DNA from 2 places in the Brachybacterium saurashtrense genome. Region 2 is predicted to be linked to the other one. Evidence: predicted binding sites of a transcription regulator. Region 2 holds the regulator's gene; the other holds the start of a gene.
The links. Region 2 encodes LexA, which represses DNA repair genes until DNA is damaged. Its sites were predicted from a motif close to TCGAACANNTGTTCGA; they were not measured.

Region 1: a site for LexA is predicted at 3,566-3,581, ahead of DWV08_RS04035 (HNH endonuclease signature motif containing protein). Genes of this name have one in related genera too.

Annotation. Positions count from the first base shown of each region.
Region 1 covers NZ_CP031356.1:876,884-883,185, forward strand. Annotated here, with positions in the region: gene rsmA (16S rRNA (adenine(1518)-N(6)/adenine(1519)-N(6))-dimethyltransferase RsmA) at 1-579, shown strand, start outside; gene DWV08_RS04020 (4-(cytidine 5'-diphospho)-2-C-methyl-D-erythritol kinase) at 579-1,505, shown strand; partial or broken gene DWV08_RS17405 (DUF6318 family protein) at 1,948-2,127, shown strand; gene DWV08_RS17030 (hypothetical protein) at 2,669-3,361, shown strand; gene DWV08_RS04035 (HNH endonuclease signature motif containing protein) at 3,593-5,509, shown strand; gene DWV08_RS04040 (ABC-F family ATP-binding cassette domain-containing protein) at 5,583-6,302, opposite strand, start outside.
Region 2 covers NZ_CP031356.1:559,707-566,008, forward strand. Annotated here, with positions in the region: gene DWV08_RS02570 (class I SAM-dependent methyltransferase) at 1-457, opposite strand, end outside; gene hflX (GTPase HflX) at 622-2,169, shown strand; gene DWV08_RS02580 (ATP-dependent DNA helicase) at 2,248-4,269, shown strand; gene lexA (transcriptional repressor LexA) at 4,289-4,990, opposite strand; gene yneA (cell division suppressor protein YneA) at 5,160-5,555, shown strand; gene nrdR (transcriptional regulator NrdR) at 5,582-6,064, shown strand.

The DNA.
Region 1 (6,302 bases), 320 kb from region 2:
GAAGACCGCTTCCGCCTCGTGCACGCCGATGCGCTCCACGTCGCCGAGCTGCCCGCGCTGCCGCGCTCCGGGACGCCGACGATGCTGGTCGCGAACCTTCCCTACAACGTGGCCACCCCGATCCTGCTCACGATCCTGGAGCGCTTCGAGGAGATCCGCTCCGCCGTGGTGATGGTGCAGTCCGAGGTGGTGGACCGCCTCACGGCCGGCCCCGGCTCGCGCACCTACGGCGGGCCCAGCGTGAAAGCGGCCTGGTACGGGCGGGCCGTGCACGCCGGCAAGATCTCCCGTCACATCTTCTGGCCGGTCCCGAACGTCGACTCCGCGCTGGTCGAGCTGGTGCGCCACGAGGAGCCGCTGGGCACCGCGGCGGAGCGCGAGGAAGTCTTCGCGGTGATCGACGCCGCCTTCGCCCAGCGGCGCAAGACCCTGCGCGCCGCGCTCGCCGGCTGGGCCGGGAGCGCCGCCCGCGCCGAGCAGGTGCTGCGTGCCGCGGGGGTGGAGCCCGGAGCCCGCGGGGAGACCCTCGAGATCGAGTCCTTCCGGGCGATCGCCCGGGCGCGGGGAGAGGTCGGCTGATGGCGGCCGGTCTGCAGCGGGTGGTGGTGCGCGCCCCGGGGAAGGTCAACCTGTCCCTGCGCGTCGGCGCCGTGGACCACCGCGGCTACCACGCACTCGCCACCGTCTTCCAGGCCGTGGATCTGTACGAGACGCTCACCGCGGTGCGGGCCGATGAGCTGAGCCTGGCGATGGACTCCGAGGTGCCCGGCGCGGTGCCTCTGGATGCCACCAACCTCGCGCTGCGCGCCGCGGAGCTCCTGCGCGCGGAGGCGGGCGTGGGAGACGGCGCCGCCCTGCACATCCACAAGCAGGTGCCGGTGGCTGGGGGGATGGCGGGCGGCTCGGCCGACGCCGCCGCCGCGCTCGTCGCGCTGGATCGGCTGTGGGGCCTGGACCTGGGATCCGAGCGCCTGCGACAGCTCGGGGCACGGCTGGGGGCCGACGTCCCCTTCGCCATGCTCGGGCACACGGCGCTGGGTCTGGGCAACGGCGCCGAGCTCACCACCGTGCTGACCCACGGAGACTGGACGTGGCTGCTCGCCGTCCCCGGCGGGCATCTGTCCACGCCGGAGGTGTTCCGGCGCTTCGACGAGATCGCCGAGGCGACCGGACGGACGCCGGCCCGGCAGCCCTCGGTCGATGAGCGGCAGCTCCAGGCGCTCAGCAGCGGGAACCTCGACCTGCTGGCCGACACGATGCAGAACGACCTCCAGGCGGCTGCGTTCGCCCTGCACCCCGGGCTGGAGCCCGTGGTGGAGGCGGCGGAGCGACTCGGCGCGCCGGCCGCCGTGGTGAGCGGCTCCGGGCCGACGATCGCGGTGCTCGTGGAGGACGAGGCGCAGGCACGGTCGATCGCGGCCGGTCTGATGGGGGCGTCGCTGGTAGAATCCTGCCTGGTGGCGCGCGGCTCCGCACCCGGAGCGAGCGTGCTCGAGGCGGAGTAGCCGACGCCACGGACCGGCGGTGGGCCGGTGAGATGGGTCCGCCGCGGTGCGGGACGGGCGGTCCGCTCGGTTCATCCACAATGCGTGGAACGAGTGGAACCGGGCGGTGATCCTGGTTACGTTGGTCGCTCACTGGCCCTTCCCAGGAGATTCACACGATGGTGTCACCTCGAGCCGGTGCTCTGACGCTCGCCGCCCTTCTCGCTCTCGGTCTCACCTCGTGCGGTGATGGCTCTCAGCCGGTGACCACGCCGCCTCCCACGATCGACATCGAACAGCCCAGCGACGGCGGGGGCGCGAGTGATGGTGGCGACGGGAGCGACGGCTCCGATGCGAGTGACGGCGGGGGAGAGGGCGGCTCGAACGCCGCAGCACAGATCCCGGCCCCGGACCCGGCGGACTACGCCGGGATGGACGAGGAGACGCCCGAGGGGGGGCGGAGCAGGCGTTTAGGTACTACTGGGCGGTTCTGGTGTGGGCGCATCAGACTGGTGAGATGTCTGCGCTTCGCGAACTGTATTCCGCTCAATGCATCCACTGTGCTGAGTTTGTTGAGGAGATCGAGGAGCTCTCTCGCTCGGACGACCTCTGGGGGCCGTCGAGATTGAAAGCCACTCATTAGACACTCACAAAGACAGCATGTCGTTTGATGAGATGGTCCGGTTCGAATTTACGTTGTGGGATGGTGTCGAGACTTCAGGTGGCAGTGGTGAGGATCCTGTGACGTATCGATCGACGGGCGGAATGATCTGGTCGGATGGTGCATGACAGGTGGACGAGCTGTCGATTCTGGATGTCGAGGATATCTAGTGAGCAGGGCATTGAGACTCGGGGCAATCGCAGCAATTACATGCGGCGGTCTTGCCCTCTCTGGCACTGCATTGGCGGCGCCACAGATAGGTGGCAAATGCGATGGGGAAAACGAGACCTGTAGAACCACCTCCTCGGATGACCGGACTCTCGTTGATTATTGGGAGCCCACAAGGAGTCGCCCAAGTGGAACCGTCGTCAACTATCCGCCACCCCCTCGCTACATTACTAGCCTGGTGAGAACGAGGGAGGATCTTGCCGGGTGTGATGAGAGTGCGTCAGGACTAGTCTGCGGCGCGGATCGCGATACCTGTGAGTCCAATGGGTATCAGGTCCTTGTCCACGATGTTGACGTGGCGCGGCAGGTGGCGCTGGGCGGCGATGCCGGTGCGCCAGAAGGCGGGGTCAACTTCCGTGTCGATCAGCTGGACACGAAGACCAGCGAGACGAAAGAGCTTGGGTATACATGCGGAGTGCCCGGGGAGGAGGCTCTTTCGCCTGTCGCGGCGCCCGAAGTGATCACTGTGATGCAGTCTGACTTCGCCGAACTTCCGGTGGCTCCGTTACAGGCCAATGCCGGTCCCGCAAGGGGGTGGGTCCCGGTGAACATGGAGGTCGTGCTTTACGTCAGCGCTGACGAGCAGATCGTCGAGGCGACGCTGCTGGACACTCCCGTGAGCATTCGTGCGATCCCTGTCGAGTATCACTGGGATCTGGGTGATGGCAACACGATCAGCACGGACAAATCCGGAGATTCGTACCCCAGCTTGGAGGTCGCGGGAATGTACCGGTATGAGGGCTGGTATGACGTGATGCTCACGACCACCTTCATCGGGCAGTTCTCGGTCGATGGAGGTGCGTGGCAGGACATCGACGGTTCTATCGAGGTGGTATCCGATCCGGTGGAGATCTTCTCCAAGTCGCTCGAGTCCAGACTTGTCGATGCTGATACGCCCGTCGACGAGGAAGAAGATCCGTGGGTGCCTCAGTGCACGGGGGAGACCGAAGATCCGCTCGATCCCGAGGCGAGCCACCGCGAGATCTGATCATCGCCGGCGCCATGTGATGCAACACTTTGTCGTGTCGCCCGGCTGTGGCGTTCTAGGGGCGGCTGCGTCAGACCGACCCGAGCCGAGGGGTATGGCACAAGGCCCATCTTCTACGCGCAACGCCGACTTCTCCTCCACACCACGACGTTATCCACAATTCGAACCTACTTGCGAGTACTGGCGACCAAAGCCTTCAGTTCGTCGAACTACTGTGCGAAAATGGTGCGCATGGACGACGAACTGCACGGCACGGATGGCGAAGGGACCGGAGGCGGGAACGCCTCCGGTCAGCGTCCGTCCGCGCGTGCAGGATCCTCGAGGTCCGCCTCCACCCCTGATGCCGAGGCGAATACTCGTGTGGGTCGGGGTCTTGCACCGGAGCAGTCCCTCATAGCCGGCGAGGAAGTGCTCCGGATCGGCGACGTCGATGTGACCGCCGCTCGCGCCGCTCTCGCGCAGCTCGGTGCCGCCGGATCGCCGGAGCTGGAGAACTTCACCCCGTCGGAGACGATCGCACTCCTCTCCCGCCTGCAGGAGCTCACCGGTGCAGTCGCTGCCGTGCAGGCGCGAGCGCTCGTCCACCTGGAAGCTGCGGTCAAGGAGGACAGCATCCGCCAGGGGGAGGCACCTCGGCGGGCGCACAAGATCGCCCGCTCCGAGGCGTCCATGGCGATGAAGCAGTCGAAGTCCTGCACCGGACAGTCGATGGCCTCCTGCCGTCGGCTCGTGCACTCCATGCCCGGGCTGCTCGGCGCCCTCGCCCACGGGCGCACCGTCGCGGCGTCGATGCACCAGGTGGGCCGCACGATGAGTCCGGCGACGCCCGAGCAGCGCGCGCTGGTCGACGAGATCCTCACCGCCCATCTGTCCCACCTCGAAGGATGCGGCCCCCAGGAGTGGGGGAGCGAGGCGGAACGCGTGCTGCACGCTCTCGATCCGGAGGGCGCTGCCGAGCGCCACCGGCTCGCGAAGAAGGAGCGCAGCGTCACCGTGCGCCGCGGCGAGCACGGGATGTGCACGCTCACCGCACGCCTCACCGGCCTGGACGGTGCTCGTATCCGCAAAGGGCTCTCGATCGCCGCGGAGAAGGCACGGGCACACGGCGATCGGCGCGGCCACCAGCAGATCATGGCTGATCTGTTCGCCGACGCACTCATCGGGCGGGGCGAGGGCATCGACCCCTCCACGCTCGAGGTCGGGGTGATCATCACCGATCGCTCGCTGCTCGTCCCGGGCCACGCCGATGCCGCCACCGTCGAGGGGTACGGCGCCGTGCCCTACGAGCACATCCGTGAGGTGATGGAAGAGTCTCTTCGCTCCGCGGAGGAGGACCCCGAGCTCGCCATCACCCTACGACGCCTCTTCACCGACGAGCAGGACGGCCAGCTCATCGCCGCCGAGTCCCGTGCCCGGGCATTCCCGCCGGCCCTCGCCCGCTTCCTCCGCATCGCCCACCAGACCTGCCGCGCACCGTACTGCGACGCCGCCATCCGTCAGAACGACCACATCACCCCCTGGGCGGACGGCGGTGCCACCTCCCTGTACAACGGGAACGGCCTCTGCGCCGCGGACAACCAGAAAGAGGAGTCTGGCGAGAGCACCAGAATCGTGCGGGACGAGGACGGGAATCGTCGCACCGTCGAGTGGACCAGCCGCTACGGGCAGAAGGCGCGACGGCGGGGCATCAACCTCGACCCCCTCGGCACTGGGGCACGACTGCTCGACCAGGAACGCCGACGTCAACGGGGCGCAGCCCACGAGGCCGACCGAGGCATCGAGAACGGCACGGACGAGAACGCACCCGCCCCGCCAGGATCAGACGACAGGCCGTCTACTCCGGCACCGCCGCGACCTGCCGCGCCCGCGCCGGAGGGACCGATAGCACCGGAGCCACCAGAGGCGCATGCCTCCGACACGATCGAGGAGCGCCCGTCGGCTCACGACGCATCGGCCGAGCGGGGAGGTGCGACCGCTCATCCCGAGACCGCGAGCATGGAACGTGCCGTCGCGGCGACCATCCCCGGGATCCTCGCGCCCCCGGCCCGGCACGAGACCGGCGGTAGGTCAAGCCGCGAGCGGTGCCGGCCATGGTGGATGCGCGCCGACATGGTGGTGGTCCGGCCGATGGCACCGGCTCGCGGGTGAGGACACAGTCGCTGTCGCCGCCTGACGCCACCGCACTACGGCCCGGGCCGCGCCGGACTCAGCCCGGCCCTGCTCACCCCAGCAGTTCGGACAGCTCCAGCCAGCGCTCCTCGAGACTCTCGATCTCGCCCTCGACCTCCCGCAGCTCTGCCGTGATCTCGGCCAGCCCCACGTAGTCCGACTGATCGTGCTCGGCGAGCTTCGTGTGCAGCGCTCCCGTCTGCCGCTCGAGCTTCTGCATGCGCCGCTCCACCGCGCCGAGCTCCTTCTGCGCCGCATGGGACTCCGCCCCGGTCAGCGCGGGGCCGCCGTCGGCCGACGACTCCGCGCCGCCCGCGCCGGTCGCCGACGCAGCCCCCGCACCCGCGGAGGTCGCGCCCGCGGCCCCGGACGGAGACCCCGCACCCGCGGAGCGGGACCCGGAGCCCGCGCCCCCGCGGCCACCACCGGTGCCGCCGACGTCTCCACCGCCGGAGCCGCGCCCGGCACCGTCGGCGCGCAGCGCCAGGTACTGCTCCACACCGCCGGGCACGTGCCGCACAGTCCCGTCGAGCACCGCGTACTGGATGTCGGTGACCCGTTCCAGCAGGTAGCGGTCGTGGGAGACCACCAGCAGCGGGCCGGGCCAGGTGTCCAGCAGATCCTCCATCGCCGCGAGCATGTCCGTGTCCATGTCGTTCGTCGGCTCGTCCAGCACCAGCACGTTCGGCTCGTCCAGCAGCGTCAGCAGCAGGTCCAGCCGACGCTGCTGACCGCCGGAGAGCGCGCCCACCCGCACCTTCTGATGCGCCGT
Region 2 (6,302 bases):
GGGTGATCCACTCCTCCAGCAGCGCGTGCAGCGCCGGCTTCCCGATCCGGATGGGCGGGTTCGACCACAGCACGTCCGGGACGAGCCCGTCGGACACCTCCTCCGGTGCCACCACGCGCACGTTCCCCAGCCCGGCGCGCCGGGCGTTCTCCGACGTCAGCTCCCGGGCGCGCTCGCTGACGTCCACCGCCCACACCTCGGCATCGGGATGGTGGAGCGCCGCGGTGAGCGCGATCGGCCCCCAGCCGCATCCCAGATCCACGATCGTGGCGCCGGGCGGAGGCGCGGGCACCTCGTCGAGCCGGTCCAGCAGCACCGCGGTGGCCTTGTCGAGGCCGCGCCCGCTGAACACGGACGCGCTCGAGACGAGGTCGAGATCCCGCCCCGCCAGTCGCACGCGCAAGGGGAACCGACGGTCGTCCGTCGCGGGGGAGGGGGTGAAGTAGTGCTCGTCCACCCGAGCAGGATACGGAGGACGAGGCTTCGAGGGGGCGCCGAACGGCCCCGGCGGGGCGCCGCGGCGTGATCCCCGCTCCGCCCAGCGCAAAATCCCTCGACCCCCGCGGGCGGACGTGGGATTCTGGATCCCTCGACATCCCCGACCCGAGGAGCTCCCCGATCGTGCCCATCGCCTTCCATCCCGACCCCGCCTCCGACGCCGACGTCGACGGGACCGCTCCGGGAGGGAACGAGGCCGCGGAGCATCCGGAGATGACCGGAGGCGCTCCCGCCCCCGACCCCCTGACGCAGCGGATCCTCGACCGCGCCGATGCCTCCGTCTCCCGTGTCACCTACGACTCCGAGACCGACGGCGACCAGTACGACCTCGCGGACCGCCAGGCGCTGCGCCGTGTCGCAGGCCTGTCCACCGAGCTCGAGGACGTCACCGAGGTCGAGTACCGCAAGCTCCGCCTGGAGCGGGTGGTGCTGGCCGGCGTGTACACCTCCGGCAACGCCGACGAGGCGGAGACCAGCCTGCGCGAGCTGGCCGCGCTCGCCGAGACCGCCGGCTCGGAGGTGCTCGACGGCGTCCTGCAGCGCCGCGCCCATCCGGACCCGGCCACCTTCCTGGGCAAGGGCAAGGCCGCCGAGCTGGCGGACCTCGTCGCCGCGAACGGCGCGGACACGGTCATCGCCGATGGCGAGCTCGCCCCCGGACAGCGCCGCGCCCTCGAGGACGTGGTGAAGGTGAAGGTGATCGACCGCACCGCGCTGATCCTCGACATCTTCGCCCAGCACGCCAAGTCCCGCGAGGGCAAGGCGCAGGTGGAGCTCGCCCAGCTCGAGTACCTGATGCCGCGACTGCGCGGCTGGGGCGAGTCGATGTCCCGCCAGGCCGGCGGCCAGGTGGGCGGCGCCGGCGCCGGCATGGGCTCGCGCGGTCCGGGCGAGACGAAGATCGAGCTGGACCGTCGGCGCATCCGCGACCGGATGGCGAAGCTGCGCCGCGAGATCCGTGCGATGGCCCCGGGACGCGCCGCCCAGCGCGCGGAGCGCACCCGGCACCAGGTCCCGGCGGTCGCGATCGCCGGCTACACCAACGCCGGGAAGTCCTCGTTGCTGAACCGGCTCACCGGTGCCGGCGTGCTGGTGGAGAACGCCCTGTTCGCAACTCTCGACCCGACCGTGCGCCGCGCGCAGACGCCCGACGGGCGCGAGTTCACCTACGCGGACACCGTCGGCTTCGTGCGCCACCTGCCCACCCAGCTGGTGGAGGCGTTCCGCTCCACCCTCGAGGAGGTGGGCGACTCCCATCTGCTGCTGCACGTGGTGGACGCCTCCCATCCCGACCCCGAGGGGCAGATCACCGCGGTGCGCACGGTGCTCGGCGAGATCGAGGGCTTCGACGTGCCCGAGATCGTGGTGCTGAACAAGACGGACATCGCCGAGCCGGAGACCATCGCCCGGCTGCGCAGCCAGGTCGCCGACTGCGTGGTGGTCTCCGCCCGCACGGGCGCGGGGATCGAGGAGCTGCGGGAGCTGATCGCGCAGCGTCTGCCCCGGCCCGCCGTCGAGGTGGACCTGGTGGTGCCCTACACCCGCGGCGACCTCATCTCCCGGGTGCACAGCACCGGCGAGGTGATCTCCGAGGAGCATCTGATGGAGGGCACCCGGCTGCACGCGCACGTGGACGAGGCGCTCGCCGCCGAGCTCCACGGCGCGGCCTGAGCGGCCGGAGACACAGCGCACGGTCCGGTCCGGCCACGCCTGGGACGTCCGGCGCGGGGGCGCCGATACGCTGATCCGATGACCTCCGCACCTGAGCATCCCGTCGCGCCGGCGGTGGCCGACGTCCCCCTGTCGGGCCTCATGGATGCCGCCGTCGCGGCGGTCGGGGGATCGCCCCGGCCGGGCCAGCAGGCGATGGCCGAGGCGGTGGACACGGCGATGTCCGGGGGGCGGCACCTCCTGGTCCAGGCGGGCACCGGCACGGGCAAGTCCCTGGCCTATCTCGTCCCGGCGCTGCGCCATGCCCTGGTCACCGGCCGCCCCGTCGTCGTCTCCACCGCGACGATCGCGCTGCAGTCCCAGATCGTGCGCAAGGACCTCCCGCGCCTGGCGGAGGCCCTCGCCCCGCACCTGCCGCGCACCCCCACCTTCGCGCTGCTCAAGGGGCGGGCGAACTACCTGTGCAAGCACAAGATCGCCGGCGGCTATCCGGTCGACATCGAGCCCGGGGCGCTGTTCGCCCAGGCCTCCGCGGATCCCTCGAGCGACGGCGGGGAGAGGCTCGGCGCACAGGTCAAGCGCCTGCGGGAGTGGGCGGAGGAGACCGACACCGGCGATCGCGACTCGCTCGAGGACGCGGTCTCGGACCGGGCCTGGCGACAGGTCTCCGTCACCGGGTCCCAGTGCATCGGCTCCTCCTGCCCGATGGTGCAGGACTGCTTCGCCGAGCGCAGCCGCGAGGTGGCCCGGGAGGTCGACGTGGTGGTCACCAACCATGCGCTGCTCGCGATCGACGCCTTCGACAACCACGGCATCATCCCCGAGCACGACGTGGTCGTCTTCGACGAGGCCCACGATCTCACCGCGCGCGTCACCAGCGCCGTCACCGATGTGCTCAGCCCCGGCATGCTGCGCGCCACGGTGCGGGAGCTGCGCGGCCTGGGCGTCGCGGCGACGGCGCTGGAGGACGCGGGGGAGGAGCTGCGCGAAGCGCTCGAGCTCGCCCCCGACGGGAGGGTGCTCGGCGATCTCCCGGAGCGGCTCGCGGATGCCGTCGGCCACCTCCGGGTCGAGGCGCGCACCGCCCACTCCGACGCGAAGGACGCCGGCGACGAGTCCTCCGCCGGGGCGCGCAAGACGGTGCGCGCGAACCTCCAGGAGGTCATCGACGTCTGCGAGCGGCTGACGGACCCGGGGGAAGACGATGTCGTCTCCGTCTCCCGCGGCCAGGCCACGGGACGGGCGACGCTGCAGGTCGCCCCGCTGAGCGTGGCCGGGGCGATGCGCGGTGCGATCCTCGAGGACCGCACCGCCGTGCTCACCTCGGCCACCCTCGCCCTCGGCGGGCGCTTCGAGCCGGCCGCCGGCGAGGTGGGCCTCGCCCGGGCCGGGCGCATCGCCGAGGACGAGATCCCGCGCCGCGAGGACTCCGGTGCCTGGGCGGGGATCGACGTGGGCAGCCCCTTCGACTACCGCCGCCAGGGCATCCTCTACACCGCACGCCACCTGCCCCCGCCCGGCCGGGAGGGTCCCGCACCGGCGATGCTGGACCACCTCACCGAGCTCGTGGAGGCCTCCCGCGGCGGCGCGCTGTGCCTGTTCTCCTCCCGCCGCGGCGCGGAGCTCGCGGCCGAGCACGTCCGGGCACGGCTGGACATGACCATCGCGGTGCAGGGCGAGGACTCGATGGCGAACCTGGTGCGCACCTTCCGCGAGGAGGAGGACGCGAGCCTGTTCGGCACCCTCACCCTCTGGCAGGGCGTCGACGTCGCAGGGCGGTCCCTGCGCCTGGTCACCATCGACCGGATCCCGTTCCCGCGGCCGGACGACCCGCTGATGTCCGCCCGCCAGGAGCGGATCGCCGAGCACGGCGGCAACGGCTTCATGGGGGTCGCCGCCCAGCACGCCGCGCTGCTGCTGGCCCAGGGGGCGGGGCGCCTGATCCGCACCGAGTCCGATCGCGGGATGGTCGCGGTGCTGGACCCGCGCCTGGCCACGGCACGCTACGGCGGCTTCCTGCGCGAGGCGATGCCGCCGCTGTGGCCCACCGCGGATCCCGCGGTGGCGCTCGGCGCGCTGCGGAGGCTCGCCGAGAGCTGAGAGGGCGGAGCCCGCGCGCTCAGACCGCCCGCAGCACCGCCACCACCTTGCCGAGGATCTCGGCATGGTCGCCCAGGATGGGGGCGAAGGCCGGGTTGTGGGGCATCAGCCAGACGTGGTCGTCGCGCTGCACGAAGGTCTTCACCGTGGCCTCGCCGTCGATCATCGCGGCGACGATCTCGCCCTTCTCCGCGGTTCTCTGCGAGCGCACCACCACCCAGTCCCCGTCGCAGATCGCCGCATCGATCATCGAGTCGCCCACCACCTGGAGCAGGAACAGGTCCCCGTCGCCCACCAGGCGCTGGGGGAGCGTGAAGACGTCCTCCACCTGCTCCTGCGCGGTGATGGGCACACCGGCCGCGATCCTGCCCACCAGGGGCACCGCCACCGAGGAGGGGGCGAGGGGGAGATCCGTCGGCTCGGGCGGGGCCGGGGCGTCGTCGGCTCCCGGCATCACCACCTCCATCGCGCGGGGCCGCTTGGGATCCCGGCGCAGGAAGCCCTTGCGCTCCAGGGACTGCAGCTGATGGGCCACCGAGGAGGAGGAGGTCAGCCCCACCGCGTCGCCGATCTCGCGCATCGTGGGCGGGTAGCCGCGCTCGGCCACGGCGTCGTTGATCGTCTCCAGGATCAGCCGCTGCCGGCGCGTGAGGCCGGAGGTGCGCTCGTCGACAGGGGCGTCACCGAGGGCCCGGGTCGGCTTGGGGGTGCTCGGCGTCATCGTGCGGCCTCCTGGCGTCGTCTGTCGGACCCGTGCGGTTCCGTTGTCCTGTCACCCAGCGTAGGGCGGCGCACAGCGGATGCCAAACATGTGTTCGAGGTTTCTGTTGCGTGTCGCCGAGAGCGCGGGGTACAGTCGCACAGACATTCGATCGAACAGGAGTTCGGATATGAGTACCGGAACCGCCGTGGTCCTGCCCCTCACGTCGCAGCGCACCCTGCGTGCGGACCGCGCTCCTCGAGCGCGCGTTCGACTCGAACCCACCCGTCGTGGGCGCCGCCTGCTGCTGGCCGTCGCCTTCGCGCTGGGCCTGCTGGTCGCCCTCGTGGCGCTGCTCGTGGTGGACCTCCCCTCCGCCCTCGCCGGCACGGAGGCCGGGCAGCCGGTCACGGTCACCGTCGAGGCCGGGGACACCCTGTGGGGCTACGCCGAGGAGTACGCGCCGGAGGGCATGAGCCCTCAGGACTTCGTCAGCGAGGTGCGCAGCGCCAACCACCTGCCCACCGGCCGCATCACCGCGGGGCAGGAGATCGTGCTGCCGGCCGCGGAGCTCCCCGCGCGCTGAGCGGAGCGTGCCGGTACCCTGAGGGGATGCACTGCCCGTTCTGCCGCCACCCCGACTCGCGCGTCGTCGACTCCCGCACCTCCGACGACGGCGCGACGATCCGCCGGCGTCGGCAGTGCCCGCACTGCTCCCGGCGCTTCTCCACCTCGGAGACGGCGTCGCTGTCGGTCCTGAAGCGCTCGGGTGTGAGCGAGCCGTTCAGCCGTGCGAAGGTGATCTCCGGGGTGCGCAAGGCCTGCCAGGGCCGACCCGTGAGCGACGACCAGCTCGCCCTGCTCGCCCAGCGCGTGGAGGAGGCGATCCGCAGCAGCGGTGTGGCGGAGATCGACGCGCACCAGGTGGGTCTGTCGATCCTGCAGCCGCTGCAGGAGCTGGACCTCGTGGCCTACCTGCGCTTCGCCAGCGTCTACCAGGGCTTCGACTCCCTCGAGGACTTCGAGACCGCGATCGCACGGCTCCGTGCCGAGGCGCCCGAGGGCGGCGAGCCCGCGGCGAGCCCCGTCGTCTGAGGGGCGCCCGCAGGACCGTGTGCGCGGCGCAGGCACGGCGCGGCGCCCCCGCGGAGGGATCGTCCCGGCGTGGATCCGGGGAGGACCGCCGAGGAGCCTGTGCCCACTTCGTGGATCTGGTGCGGACGGGGCCGAACCTGTGCATAAGATATCCCTCGTGCGCTCACGCAGCGCACACCAGATCGGCGGTCGTGGAGGGGAAGCCACGGCCGCCGATCGCCGTCCGGGCCCGGCGGCC